DNA from 3 places in the Paludibacterium sp. B53371 genome. Region 1 is predicted to be linked to each of the others. Evidence: riboswitches for the same ligand, from Rfam matches in the RefSeq annotation. Region 1 holds a riboswitch; each other region holds the start of a gene.
The links. A riboswitch is a leader RNA that binds a small molecule or an ion and turns the genes downstream of it on or off. The one in region 1 is predicted to bind cobalamin.

Region 1 (4,761 bases):
CAGCGTGCGGTTTGCCCGCCGGACGGTAGTGGGCCGCCCCCTTGACCGGGGTGCGGTAGCCGCTGCTGGCTGCGGTGGCGGGCCTGAGCGGCGGGTGGGCATGGTCATGATCGTGGTCATGACCATGCGCCAGCATGGCGCCCAGGTCAGCATCCAGCTTGGCCTCCTTGATCAGATCCCAGATCTGCTGCTGCAGGATCGGCAGCTTGGATGGGTCCAGCATTTCCACCTGGTAGTACTCGTCGACCAGCTGAGTCAGCTGTGCCAGCGGTCCATAGGTGTCTGCCGTGGTCATCGGTGGCGTCAGATGGTCGATGATGACGGCGTGGGCGCGGCGCTTGGCCTGCGAGCCTTCGCCCGGATCATTCAGGATGAAGGGATAAAACAGCGGCATGTCACCCAGAACGGCATCGGGGAAGCAGTCTTGTGACAGACCTACGCCTTTGCCGGGCAGCCATTCCAGCGTGCCGTGCTTGCCGACATGCACGATGGCATCAGCCTGCCATTCGTCGCGCAGCCAGCAATACAGAGCGTAGTAGTGGTGGGTCGGCGGCAGGTCCGGGGTGTGATAGATGGCATCCGGATCCATGCCGTAGCCGCGCGGCGGTTGCAGGGCGACAAAGGCATTGCCGAACTGCATGCCCGAGAAGTAAAGCTGCTCCTGATGCACATAGGCCGTACCGGGGGCCTCACCCCAGCGCTGGTTCATGCGTTGTTGCAGCGAGGCGGGCAGTTCGGCGAACCATGCTGCGTAGCGTGCCGCCGGCACCCGCGCAATCGCCTGCATCATCTGGGTACTGGTCAGGTAGTCCTGGTCGTAGGCTCCCCGGTCAATCAGCTGGTGCATCAGGCTGGTGCTGTCTGCCGGCAGTCCCTCGACCTGATAGCCATGGGTCTGCATGGCTTGCAGGATGGCCCAGAGCGAGGCGGGGGAGTCCAGGCCGACGGCATTGCCGATCTGTGCCGCCTTGCTATTGGAGTTGGTGAAGATGAAGGCGATGCGTTTCTCGTGCGCCGGGGTGGTGCGCAGCCTGACCTGACGTGCCACGATGCCGGCCAGACGGCGGACCCGGTCGGGCACCGGGGCATAGCTGGTTTCGCTGCTGGCCTGATCGGCATGCGCCTCCTTGAAGGAAACCGGCACGCTGATCAGTCGGCCGTCAAACTCCGGCAGTGCCACGTTCATGGCGGTGTCCAGCGGGTTGAGGCCGCGGTCGGCTGCGAGCCACTGCGCCTCGGTCATATTGCTGGTGATGGCTTGCAATACCGGCACATCCAGTTGCTCAAATGCGCTCACCGACCAGCCTGCCTGGGTCGCACCGTCAGGGTTGACTTCGCCGATGGCAAAGGAGGTGGTGTTGACCAGCGCCTCGATCGGCTCGGCCAGCAGATCATTGAGCGCCGCCGGCAGTCCTTGCTCGCCCGGCGTGCGCAGCGAGGCGGTAAACAGTGGCAGGGTGTTCAGCTGGCGCTCGTGCAGGGCATCGATCAGGGCATCGACAAAGCGGGTATTGCCGGACAGCCAGTGGGCGCGATAGAACACCAGGCCGACGGTCGGCCATTGGGGGTTGCGGATGGCGCGCCAGTCATCCAGCGTTGCCAGGGCGCCCAGTTCCGGATGGTACAGGCCGTGGTCCGGCAACGTGAGCGGCTCGGCATAGCCATGACCGGTCATCAGCAGGCGGTCGGAGAGACAGCGCAGCATGTGAGCCAGATTGTCGCTGCCGCCAGCCTGCAGATAAGCGTTGATTTCCTGTTGCAGCCCGTGGCCGACATTGCACAGGGCGGTCAGGTCCGGGTCGGGCTCGCCGGTGCCGCTGATGATCACCAGATGGTGATGGTGCTGGCGGATATGGGTCAGCAACAGGTCGAAGCCGGCGATGGCTTCGGCGCGGCCCAGGACGCGTACCACGAAGACGCTGGTGTCGCGCAAAGGGCCGTTCAGCAACTGCTGCATGGCCTCAGCACTGTCGATGGCTTGCAGGTTGATGCCGTTGACGGCGACAAAGTCGGCGGGCAGCGGGGCGCGCAGCAGGGCGGACAGATCAGTGCCGGCGTGGCTCAGCAGGGCAATGCCGTGACTCATGCCACACCTTCGGCAGCATGGACGGACAGGAAATGGTAGCGGTGCATCGGCGCCCTCGGATGACGTTGTGTCGTCGAGAGCGAGGGCAGCAGTCTGGGGAGAATGGTCCGGTCTGCATGCTTGTCCACCAGTACACCCCGACTGGTTCTAGCTCACGTCGACAAGTCTGACGGCCGGTCTCCTGGCTCGCGCGTCATCGCCTTGAATCGCCTTCCCGGTCGGATGCCCGGTGGCAGTGGATTCAGACTCTTCGCTTACAGTTGCGGGGGCAGCTGCGGCATTGAACCGCATTCCCGTTTCACCCGTTGCAACACGGGCACCGTCATGTAAAGGGCGAATATTACGTGATGAATGGGTAACTTTGGTAAAAAAATGAACAAAGTTTGACTTAGGTCGGGATAGGAGGGGGGAGTATCCTCCGGCGGCACAGGCAATCGTTTGCCTGTGCCGCCGGCGTTAGCTTTTGACCAGGGTGAAGCTGGCCAGCGCCTGATCCAGTCGCGCCCAGTCACTTTCTTGCGCTGGCAGACCGAAACGCAGGCTTGGCGGCGCGTCGAATAAGCGGGTGAGGATGCCCTGGCTGGCCAATTGCCGATGCAGCATGGCCGCTTGCGGATGGCACACCCACTGGAATAGCGGCGTGGACCCGCCTGGCGCCAGGCCATGCCGGCGCAGCAGCGTGGCCAGCCGGTCACTTTCGGCCGGCAGGCGCTGGCGCATGGCCGCCTGCCAGGCCCGGTCCTGCAAGGCCATTCTGACGGCCTGGCGTGCCGGGCCGGCCAGGGTCCAGGGGCCGAGCTCGTCCTGCAGTGCCTCGATCAGCGCTGGCCAGGCAAAAACAAAGCCGGCGCGCGCGCCGGCCAGGCCAAAGAATTTGCCGATGGAGCGCAGGATGATCAGGCCGGGCTGTCCAGCCAGCGGCAGCAGGCTGCGTTCCGGTGTGACGTCGAGGAAGGTTTCATCCAGCACCAGCCAGCCGTCGCGTTGACGCAGGCGCGCATGCCATTCGCGCAGTTGGGCCGGCTCGGGCAGCCAGCCGGTCGGATTGTTGGGGGTGCACAGCTGCAGCACGTCCACTTGCGGCAGCGCGGCATCAATGTCTTCCGGTGCCAGGCGCAGAACATGGTGTCCCTGCTTTTGCCAGGCGTACGGGTGTTCTGCGTAGGTCAGTGTCAGCATGCCGACCCGGCAGGGCGGGCGCAGGCGCGGCAGGGTCTGGATGGCGGCTTGCGAGCCGGCCACGGCCAGTGGTTGTGGCGCCGCGTAGAAGTCACTGGCGGCTTGCTCCAGACCGTCGTCCAGCTCCGGCAGGCGCTGCCAGCTACTGGCCTCGATGGCCGGAACAGGCCAGCCATGCGGGTTGAGGCCGGTCGAGAGGTCGACCCAGTCTTCCAGGGCGATACCGTATTGTCGCGCGGCGGCGCGCAGTCCCCCTCCGTGCTTAAGCATGCCAGCCTCCCCAGCACAATGCGGCCAGCAGTCCCAGCAGTCCCCAGGCCCACATGCCGCGCCGGACCAGGGCGACGGCGCGGCGGATGTCGGCCATTTCTGGCTCGCGCCCGGCGCCGAGGGCGGGGCGCGCCTTGATCTTGCCGTGGTATACCGCCGCGCCGCCCAGCGAGAGATTCAGGGCGCCGGCGCCGGCGGCCATGACCGGCCCGGCATTCGGGCTGTACCAGGTCGAGGCCTGTGCCATCCAGCAGCGCCAGCCGACACGGGTGTTGCCCAGCAGGACATAGGTCAGCGCGGTCAGTCGCGCCGGAATCAGGTTCAGCAGGTCATCGAAGCGTGCCGCGGCCCAGCCGAAGTACTGGTAGCGCTGATTGCGATAGCCCCACATGGCGTCCAGCGTGTTGGCCAGCCGGTAGAGCACCACGCCGGGAGCGCCGGCCAGCAGAAACCAGAACAGTGCGGAAAACACGGCGTCACCGCCGTTTTCCAGGACGGATTCGACCGTGGCGCGCGCAATCTGGCTTTCTGTCAGCTCGTCGGTCTGGCGGCTGACGATCATGCCGACCCGCTGGCGTGCCAGCGGCAAATCGTGCTGCTCCAGCGCACTGGCCACCGCTTCGGCGTGCTGTGCCAGGCTTTGTGCGCCAATGGCCAGGTACAGCAACAGCACGGCGACGGCGTTGCCCAGCAGCGGCAGACGGGCGAGGGCCCAGGCCAGCAGTGTCAGGGGCAGCAACAGCAGGCTAATGCCGCAGAGCCCGCGCAGGCGCATGCGCCAGGCCGGTTCGGTGTCGGGGTGGCGCGGGTAGAACATGGCTTCTACGCCTTGCGTCAGGCGGCCGAATCCAACCAGCGGATGGTAGCGGCGCGGTTCGGCCAGCAGGCGGTCGAGCAGCAGGGCAAGCAAAAGAAAACTGGCGTTGATCACTTTGTCGGCCTATATAATTCGGCTCTTGCGACCCGAATGGGTCATGGAAAAAGTCGCCATTCTAGGACGAGTGCAAGAAAAATGCGCGTCCGGAGATCAAATCATGTCTGCAAAAACCCTGATGATCCAGGGCACCACCTCGGACGCCGGCAAGAGTACGCTGGCCGCCGGGCTGTGCCGTCTGCTGGCCCGGCGCGGTGTCCGCGTTGCGCCATTCAAGCCGCAAAATATGGCGCTCAATAGTGCCGTGACCGTGGATGGCGGCGAAATCGGACGCTCGCAGGCGGTGCAGGCC
Region 2 (4,761 bases), 1.0 Mb from region 1:
TGGCCGGCTTCGTGCTCGGTCAGTGCGTGCTGCTGTTCGGTCTGCTGTTGCTGATCTACCGTGAGTTTCCCGGCCGTCTGTTCATTTCGTTTGAAATGTTCCACAAGGCCCATCGCCATACCGCGCTGATGTGGATCGGTCTGCTGTACAACCTGGGTATCTGGGTGGACAAGCTGATGTTCTGGTATGCCCCGGCCACCGGTCAGGCGGTGATCGGCCCGCTGCATGCCTCGATCATTTACGATATGCCGGTCTTTCTGGCCTATCTGGCGATCATTCCCGGCATGGCGGTGTTCCTGATGCGCATCGAAACCGATTTCGTCGAGTATTACGATGCCTTCTATAGCGCGGTCCGGGAAGGCGCTTCGCTGCAGCATATCGAGAATGTCCGCAACGGCATGGTCGATGCCCTGCGTACCGGGCTGTACGAGATCGTCAAGGTGCAGTCGATTGCGGCCATCCTGTTGTTTGCCAGCGGCGCCGAGCTGTTGCGCTGGCTGGGGATCTCGGTCCTGTACCTGCCGCTGTTGCAGGTCGATGTGATTGCCGCCAGCCTGCAGGTGGTGTTCCTCGGCATCATCAACATTTTTTTCTACCTCGACAAACGTCGCGTGGTGCTGGCGGCGACCAGCGGTTTTTTGTTGCTCAACATGCTGCTGACGGGAATCACCTTGCAACTCAACCCCGCCTGGTATGGCTATGGGTTTGCCGGAGCCATGCTGATTGCGGTGGTGATCGGGCTGGCGGCGCTGGATCGCAAGCTGGAGCGGCTTGAGTACGAAACCTACATGCTGCAGTAAGCGCAACTGGCTACATTTGTGCGTTGGACTTGACCTGACTCCGCGCGGCTTGTTTGACAAAGGGGTATACTGCGAAGCTATTTTATGTCGGACGACACGTCGTCCTGACATGACAATTGATCCAGGTGCTCTGACCCATGTCCATGGGAGGAGTGAAACGGGAAGCCGGTGACGCTGCCATGCAGCCAGTCCGGCGCAGCCCCCGCTGCTGTAGGCCTGACGAATCTGCCACATGCCACTGTGCCGCTTTGCGGTGCGGGAAGGCCGGCCGAGGAGGATGAAGGCGAGCCAGAAGACCGGCCTGGGTCATCGGTAGTGCCAATCTCTGGGGTGGGGAACGGTTCTGCGGTTGTGCGCCTGCGACTTCGGTGTGTGGCTCCGGATCGGATTTCCCTTGGTGATTGGCCGGCTTGGATCCGCCGGATCCGTTCTTCGCAAGGGAGAGCAGTTCATGCACATTGAAGATGGCATCCTGTCACCACAGGCATGCGCAGTCTGGTACGCGGCGACCGCCGTGTTCGTCGTTCCCGGGATTTATCAGATCAAACGCAAGGTACAGGAAAACCTGTCCTATAAGCCGTTCCTGGCCATGATCGGCGTGGCGGTCTTCGTCATTTCCGCCATGCACTTGCCGGTGCCGGTGACCGGATCATGCTCGCATCCTTGCGCCACGGCGCTGGCGGCGATTCTGGTCGGGCCCTGGGCGTCCGCGGTCATCTCCACCATCGTGCTGTTCTTCCAGGCAATTTTCCTTGGTCATGGCGGTATCACCACGATTGGCGCAAATACTTTCTCGATGGGGATCGCCGGCGCCCTGTCCGGCTATGTGCTGTGGAAAAGCCTGCGCGCGCTGAATTGCCCGCTGTGGCTGGCCGCCGGCCTGGCCGGGGTGGTCGGTGACCTGATGACTTATCTGGTCAGTGCCTTCGAGCTGGCCTGGAGTCTGCACGGCAATATGCCGCTGCTGACCCAGTGGATGATTTTCTTCATGGGTTATGCCCCGACCCAGTTGCCCCTGGCCCTGGCCGAGGGGGTGTTTACCGCCGTCGTGCTGCAGGCGATGGCCAGCCGCCGGCCCGATCTGTTGCCCGGCATCCTCGTCAGCAAAGGAGCCTGAGATGTCACATCCCGCACGCGATCTGTCGCAGAACCGTTTCTTCGATGGCTTTACCCGCTGCATGCTGGCCGTGATGTGTGCCTTGCTGCTGTTCATCTTTGTCTCGGCACGCTATATGAGTGCACACCAGATGGAAGCCGCCGGCACGGATGATCATGTGAATAACCTGGCGACCCAGGTCACGCAGCGCGATCATCATCCCTTCCTTGAGCTGCCGGGCGATGCCCAGGTCGGCGCTTTCTCGGTTGCCAACTTCTTTGCCGGTCTGATTGTCGGCTATCACTGGCTGCGGCTTTTCGGGCGGCGTGAAGGTCAGTGCCGTTGTCAGCAGGAAGACTGAGTGGTCAGCCTGGCACGCCATGATGCCGTCGCTGCCTCGGCCGCGGCCGGGGCAGATGGCCGCATCAAGACCCTGTTGTTGCTGGCGGCGGTCGTCGTGGCCTCGACTTTGCGGCATGGTGTGCTGGCGCTCGCGCTGTGGCTGGGGGCGCTGGCGCTGTTCGCGCTGCTGGGGCTCAACGGGCGCGATTTGTGTCGTCGTCTGCTGATGCCGCTGGGTATTGCCTGGGTGGTGCTGCTCAGTGTCATGCTGACGCGCGGCAGTCAGGTGCTGTGGCAAGTCCCGCTCTGGGGCTGGACGCTCAGGGTGTATGCCGAGGGGCTACAATACGGCGGCTTGCTGTTCCTGCGCATCATGGCTGCCGTGACCCTGGCGGCGCTGCTGGCGATGACGACCCCGATGGTGGAGATTCTGGCGACCCTGCGGCTTTGTCGAGTGCCGCTCATCATGATCGAGCTGGCTGAGATGATGTACCGCTACCTGTTCATTCTGCAGGACACCGCACAGACCATGCGGCGGGCGCAATTGAGCCGCCTGGGGGCCGAGGCCGGCTGGCTTGGGCGTGTGGCCGATGTCGGCCGGCTGGCGGCCAGCATTCTCATCAAGTCGCTGGATCGCAGCACGCGCATCTATCAGGCCATGCTGGCGCGCGGCTATGACGAGAACAGTCCGGTCATGACGCACTTCCGTTCGGCCATCTCCCGGCGGGATTACTATGTCGGCCTGCTTGGCCTGTGCGCACTGAGCTTGCTGGCTTTTTTCAATTACTGGCTGGGTTGACCACCGATGACACACCCCATGATCGAGCTGAATCAGGTCAGCTACACCTATCCCGATGGCTGTCAGGCCCTGCATCAGCTGGATCTGTCGATTGCTGCCGGTGAACGGGTGGCGGTGCTTGGCCCCAACGGCGCCGGCAAGTCGACCCTGTTCCAGTTGTTCAACGGTCTGTTGCTGCCGAGCTCGGGACAGGTGACCGTGGCAGGCCTGCCCGTCTGTCGTGCCAATCTGCCGGCCTTGCGCCGTCAGGTCGGCATGGTGTTTCAGGATGCCGACGACCAGTTGTTCAATGCCACGGTGTACCGTGAAGTGGCCTATGGGCCGATGAATATGGGACAGCGCGGCGAGACGCTGGACGCGACGGTGAAATGGGCGCTGGAGGTTGTCGGGATGAGCGATTACCTCAGTCGCAACCCCTTCAATCTCAGCGGGGGGGAAAAGAAGCGCCTGTCTCTGGCCTGCGTGCTGGCCATGCGTCCCAAGGTGCTGGTGCTCGACGAGCCGACCAATGCGCTGGACCCGAAGGCCGCCGGGATGCTGGTGTCGCTGCTGAATCAGATCAACCGTGAGCTGGGTGTGACCCTGCTGTTTGCCACCCATGATGTGGATATCGTGCCCTTGCTGGCCGATCGGGTGTTTCTGCTGGATCGCGGCAGAATGCTGCTGGGCGGCAGTCCGGCTGAAGTGTTCAACCAGCGCGAGGTGGTCCGGGCGATCGATCTGCGGTTGCCGCGGGTCGCTCATCTGGCCGAAATCCTGATGCGCGACGGCCTGATCCCGGAAGGTCCGCTGCCGCTGAGCATCGGTCAGGCCCGTACCCTGCTGCGACAGGTGCTGGCGGCCGAGGAGGCGGATAGGCCGCTGACTTTCTCCTCCCCGGCGCCGCGTACCTGCCAGGGGTAATCTCTCTGTTCCCGGGGCGGGCGTTGCCTGGCCCTCGCATCATCAAGCCGCCGGCAGCCACACTGCCTGACCACTGTCGGTGTGCGCCCGGCTGAATGGCAATCCGTACAGGGCCTGCAGCAGGGTCTGGTCCAGCGCTCGGGTCGGCACATCGCCCACCAGTTGCCCGGCACGCAACAACAGCAAACGGTCGAAATGACGAACGGCATGATTCAGGTCATGCAGTACCGCCAGCAGGGCATGGCCGCGTTCGCGGGCAAAGCGGTCGAGCTGGCGTGACAGCAGGTGTTGCAGGCCGGGGTCCAGGGCACTGAGCGGCTCGTCCACCAGAATCAGCCCCTGGCGAATATCCCATAGCTGGGCAAACAGCCGGGCCAGATGCACCCGCGCCGCTTCGCCGCCGGACAGGCTGTCGATGCTGCGTCCGAGCAGATGGCCGCAGGCGGCGAGGGCCGCGGCCGCGGCCACGAACTGGCCGGTCAGGCCATCCTCTCGGCCCAGGCGTCCCAGGGCGATGACTTGCTCGACGGTCAACGCGAAAGCGACCCGGGTGGATTGCGGCAGGACGGCCCGGCGGCGGCTCAGGGCGGGGAGCGACCAGGATGCCAGCGGCCGACCGGCCAGCAGGATGCTGCCCGACTGAGGGGGAAGATCACCGGCCATGGCATGCAGCAAGGTGGATTTGCCCGCGCCGCTGGGGCCGAGGATGGCGACCCGTTCACCCGGGCCAATGGCCAGGCTGAAGGGGCCGAAAGATTGCTGGCCCTGGGCCAGCCGGCAGTGTTGTAGTTGCAGCAAGGTATCCATGCTAGCTCCGGGAC
Region 3 (4,761 bases), 1.6 Mb from region 1:
ATCCACAGCCATGAAGTCTCACCCGAGCAACTGAAGGTATTGCCGGCCGGCTGGCAGCCGCAGGCGTCGGCAGCCATGGCCGCCTCGGCGCCCTTCGTGGCCTCGGCACCCCTGACCCTGACCCAGACGGTCACTTCGCCGCTCGGCAAGGCCGCATCGGCCCCGGCGGCCTCGGCGCCGACTGCCAAGTCCGCCGTGTCGCCCAAGGGTGACAAGCCTGCTGCCAAGGCACCCGCCCAAAATGACAAGTCCGCCGCGCACGACAAAGCCAAGGTTGCCTCGGTGCCGGCCGCCCATGCCGGCGAGCCGGTGGCCCGCCAGTGCGCCCAGTGGGGTGGCCTGAGCCAGGCGCTGCTGGATCGTGTGAAGGGCGGCTTGCCGACGCTGCGTCTCAAGTCGGCGCAAATGCACAGCCAGCTGGTGGACGACAGCAGTGCGACAGGCGGTAATCTGCGCTACTGGGTTTACATCCCGGCCAAGCTGGCCAGCAGCAAACTGTCCGGTGAGTTGGCGCAAAAGGGATTCGACAACTACGTGGTGCAGAACGAAGGCGACTTCAGGGGGGCGTTGTCGCTGGGCCTGTTCGGCAAGCAGGAGGGGGCACAGGCACTGGTCGACAAACTGAAGAAGGCCGGCTACCCGAAGGCCGAGATCCAGGCTCGGGGCAAAACCCAGCTGACCCGTCTGGATTTCAGCGATCTGAGCGACAGCCAGTTCAAGGCGCTCGGTGCGCTGCAACAGCGCCTGACGCCGGGCATTGCCCTCAAGACCGTCGCCTGCGGACGATAGGCGATCAGGTGATCAGCAGGGGCGGAGCGATCCGCCCCTTTTTCATGCCGCTCCGCCGCCCAATGGCGCGTCCAGTCGCATCAGATAGGCCGGATGATCCTGCAGAATCGACAATTGCACGAAGCCGCCGGGCTGAACCGTGATCAGCCGTGCCACACTCCGTTCCATTTCCAGTAATTCCGCCAGCAGGATGGTAATCACCGGTGCATGGGTCACCAGCACGCGGTGACAGCCGCGCGAGGCGGCGATCCAGGCAGAAAAGCCGCTGAGCACGCGGGTATGGAAGGCTTCCGGCGATTCGCCGCCGGGTGGCGTCAGTTCGCCCTGGCGCCATTGCGCCTCCCAATTCGGTGTCTGTTCGCCCAGCTCGCTCAGCGGCACGCCTTCCCATTCCCCCAGATCCTGTTCGGAAAAACGCTCATCCACCTTGAGGGGGACCGAGGCGGCCAGCGCGCGCCGGACGGCGAATTCGCGGCAACGATTGAGCGGGGAGGTAGCCATGCAGGAGACCGGCGCCAGGGCGGCGATTTGTTGCCAGCTGCGGTCCATCATGGCACTGCCTGCTTCGGTCAGCGCTGCCTCGCGCTGGCCGGTCAGCAGGTTCTGGTGGTCGATGTCGCCGTGACGCAGCAGCGTCAGCGTATAGGGGTTCATGGCAGATCTGTCAGGTTTGACAAAGGCTTATGACCTTATTCCAAGTCAAGTTTTCTGGCAACCACAAACGGGTATAATGCCGCCGTCAGGTGCTTGCCAGCCAGTCGGCCAGGCGAGTGAAACGGGAAGCCGGTGCAAGACCGGCGCTGCCCCCGCAACGGTAAGGTCCGGCGTGTCCCTACGCCAGGGCTTCGCAACCAGCCACTGCCCTCGGGCGGGAAGGCGCGAAGCCAGTGACCAAGCCCGGAGACCGGCCTGGCCAGGGTGTGAGTGGATGCACACCCCACAATGCTTGGCGTATCGCGGGGAAGCGATCACACAGCCTGTATGCCTGCCGGTGTCATTCTGTCGTGCTGTTGTCCTTGGCGTGCCGCAATAAAAATGTTTTTACGGATGACAGAGAACATGTTCCAACTCAGACACGGTGTCGCCCTGGTCGCGCTTTGCTTTGCCGGCGCTGCCCTGGCCGATGATCTTCCCGAATTCAATGGTGGTGACGTGGTTGTGACCGCCAGTGGTGTACCGCAGACACGTGGCGTGGCGCCGGTCAGCGTTAGCGTGATTACCGCGCAGGATATCGCCAACAGCAGTGCCCGCACGGTGCAGGAAGTGCTGTCCTCTGCTGCCGGGATCAATGTAATTAATATGGGTGGAACCTCCTCTCAGGTTGATTTGCATGGATTTGGCATAGGCGGTATCAGCAATACGCAGATTTTGGTCGATGGCGTGAAACAGAATACCAATGATCTTGCCGCCCCTGACCTGAGCTATATTCCTTTAGCCAGTATTGAGCGTATCGAAGTTGTGCGTGGCAGTGGCGCCGTTCAGTATGGGAGTGGTGCAACTGGGGGGGTGATAAATATCATCACCACCGCAGGTTATCCAGAGAAGTCATCGGTGAGTCTGACTCAGATGTTTGGCAGTTTTAACACACGTCAAACAGATGCCCATTTCAATTTGGCAGGGGTACGCTTCAGCCTGGACGGTTATGGCCAGTCTTTGAAAACTGACCATTATCGCCTTAACAATGATGAACGCAGGGACGCAGGTGGTTTGGGGCTAAATTGGAAGCTCGACGATGGCAAAGTGCGCCTGTATGTCCGCTCTAGTAGCGATAGTGAGCGACTACCAGGTCCTGTGTATGTGCAGCCAGCAAACGGCGTGAATCAGTTTAATACTAATCCGACTATCTCGAATAAGTTGTATGACAATGGCTTTGTTAAAAATAATGAGGTTGGCGTGCAGGGTGATCAAGCCATAGGTCTTGGCCGTCTCTATTTCCAATTGGCCTCACGTGATAAACGTACGGATTCGACTTATGGGCCGAATAGCTTTTCTCATACAACTAGTTGGTGGTCGGACCAACGGTTGCTGACTGAAGATAGTGGCAGCCTACGTTATGTCCTGCCTTTTGCTGTGGATAATCGTGTCACAATCGGTACCGACTGGATGTTCGGGAATGCTACGGATAACTCTAATAATCTGCCAAATGCATTTCCCTATCTCAGCTCGACATCTTCCAAGCAACGACATCAGGCACTGTTTTCTGAAGCAGAGTTAGGTCTTTGGTCTGGCGCGCGTATCACCATCGGTGGTCGCGTCCAACGTGTAGATGATCTTGTTCATAACACCAATACTTATGCAACCTTTGGTTCGACCACAGATCTGGAGCTGCATGCATGGCAGTTGGGTATGAGGCAGGCATTAGGGTCAGACTGGAGTCTTTTTGCGAATCATGCCCAGAGCTTCCGCCTGCCAAACTCCGATGAGCTAGTCAATAACAACAATGTTGTTGCCCTCCAACCTCAACTGTCTCACGATCAGCAGCTTGGTGCAGAGTGGGTTAACCGCGATAGTCGTGTTCGAATTGATATATTCCGCTCTGATGTGACTAATGAGATTGCTTATATTCCGAATGCCATTACATTAAATTACGGGGCAAATGTGAATTTGCCTAAGACACGTCACCAGGGGCTTGAAGTAGAGGGGCAAACGCGGCTTATGCAGGTACTTGATCTGCATGGCAACCTAACTTGGCAAAAAGCCACATTTAAAGAGGGTAGTTACAGCGGGAGCAGCCTTGTAGGACGGTCTATTCCAATGGTCCCTCAGGTAATGGCCAACCTTGGGATATCTTGGTCAATAAGAGAGAATACTCGGCTGAATGTGGATGCTCAGTACGTAGGCAAGCAATATATGGACAATGATCAGGTGAATCAATATCCAAACCAGCTACCTGCCTATACTGTGGTGAACACCAAATTGACGCAGAAGTTCTCGCGCAATTTGAGCGGCTCCTTCAGCATCAATAACCTACTGGATAGACACTATGCAACCTATGGTGCTGTGATCCTTGACCCAAGCACGGGCATGGCTACCGGGTATGGTCTTTATCCCTCAGACTCGCGTACCTATCAGGCGACGCTGACCGTTAACTTCTAAGTTCGAACCCCCGCCCACCGCCCGCCATCCCAGCGGGCGGTCTATCATGCCGACTATGCAAACGAATCGATTTTCTGTCCGGTTGACCCTGGCCCTGGTAGGGGTGGTGGCGTCATGGAATACCCACGCCCAGGTCAGCGTGCGCGACGGCACCGGCACGCCGGTGACGCTGGCGCAGCCTGCCCGGCGCATCGTCACGCTGGCGCCGTCCACCACCGAGCTGGTGTATGCCGCCGGGGGCGGTTCGCGCATGGTGGCGACGGTGGCGTTCAGCGATTACCCGCCGGCGGCGAAACAGCTGCCGCAGGTGGGGGATCTGATGGGCGTCAGCCTGGAAGCGATTCTGCGCCAGCGGCCGGATCTGGTGGTGGCCTGGAAGGATGGCAGTGCGCCGCAGCTGTTGCAGCGTTTGCGTGCCCAGGGGGTGGCGGTGTTTGTCAGCCATCCGCTGGCGCTGGACGATGTGGCGCGCGAGCTGCAGTCCCTCGGCCGACTCAGCGGTACGCCGGCGGTGGCCGATCAGGCGGCTGCCGCCTATCGGGCGCGCATTGCCGCCGTGCGGCAGCGTTACCAGGGCCGGCCGCCGGTGACGGTGTTTTATCAGATGAGTCAGTCGCCGCTGTTTACCGTCAGCAATGCCAGCTATGTCGGCGCGGTGCTGCAGCTGTGTGGCGGGCGCAATCTGTTTGCCGGGCTGGCCGCGCCGGCGCCGCAGGTGAGCCGCGAGGCGGTGATTGCCGGACGGCCGCAGGTGATGCTGGCCGCCAGTACGCAGGAGCTGGCGATCTGGGATGGCTGGAAGGCGATTCCGGCGGTGGCACAGGGCACGCGCTATGCGGTGAATGTCGATCTGGCCAGTCGGCCCGGCCCGCGTCT

Region 2: linked by a shared signal. The riboswitch ahead of JNO51_RS03620 (energy-coupling factor ABC transporter permease) and the one ahead of JNO51_RS08650 (cobaltochelatase subunit CobN) in region 1 are both predicted to bind cobalamin.
Region 3: linked by a shared signal. The riboswitch ahead of JNO51_RS16165 (TonB-dependent receptor) and the one ahead of JNO51_RS08650 (cobaltochelatase subunit CobN) in region 1 are both predicted to bind cobalamin.

Annotation. Positions count from the first base shown of each region.
Region 1 is NZ_CP069163.1:1,799,766-1,804,526, reverse strand. Features, by position in the region: gene JNO51_RS08650 (cobaltochelatase subunit CobN) at 1-2,086, opposite strand, end outside; cobalamin riboswitch at 2,240-2,425, opposite strand; gene cobD (threonine-phosphate decarboxylase CobD) at 2,543-3,535, opposite strand; gene cbiB (adenosylcobinamide-phosphate synthase CbiB) at 3,528-4,466, opposite strand; gene JNO51_RS08635 (cobyric acid synthase) at 4,570-4,761, shown strand, end outside.
Region 2 is NZ_CP069163.1:760,406-765,166, forward strand. Features, by position in the region: gene pelG (exopolysaccharide Pel transporter PelG) at 1-800, shown strand, start outside; cobalamin riboswitch at 907-1,120, shown strand; gene JNO51_RS03620 (energy-coupling factor ABC transporter permease) at 1,252-1,917, shown strand; gene JNO51_RS03625 (hypothetical protein) at 1,919-2,257, shown strand; gene cbiQ (cobalt ECF transporter T component CbiQ) at 2,258-3,037, shown strand; gene JNO51_RS03635 (energy-coupling factor ABC transporter ATP-binding protein) at 3,056-3,940, shown strand; gene JNO51_RS03640 (ATP-binding cassette domain-containing protein) at 3,983-4,747, opposite strand; gene JNO51_RS03645 (iron ABC transporter permease) at 4,749-4,761, opposite strand, start outside.
Region 3 is NZ_CP069163.1:3,382,764-3,387,524, reverse strand. Features, by position in the region: gene JNO51_RS16175 (SPOR domain-containing protein) at 1-789, shown strand, start outside; gene JNO51_RS16170 (histidine phosphatase family protein) at 832-1,443, opposite strand; cobalamin riboswitch at 1,514-1,717, shown strand; gene JNO51_RS16165 (TonB-dependent receptor) at 1,849-3,885, shown strand; gene JNO51_RS16160 (cobalamin-binding protein) at 3,941-4,761, shown strand, end outside.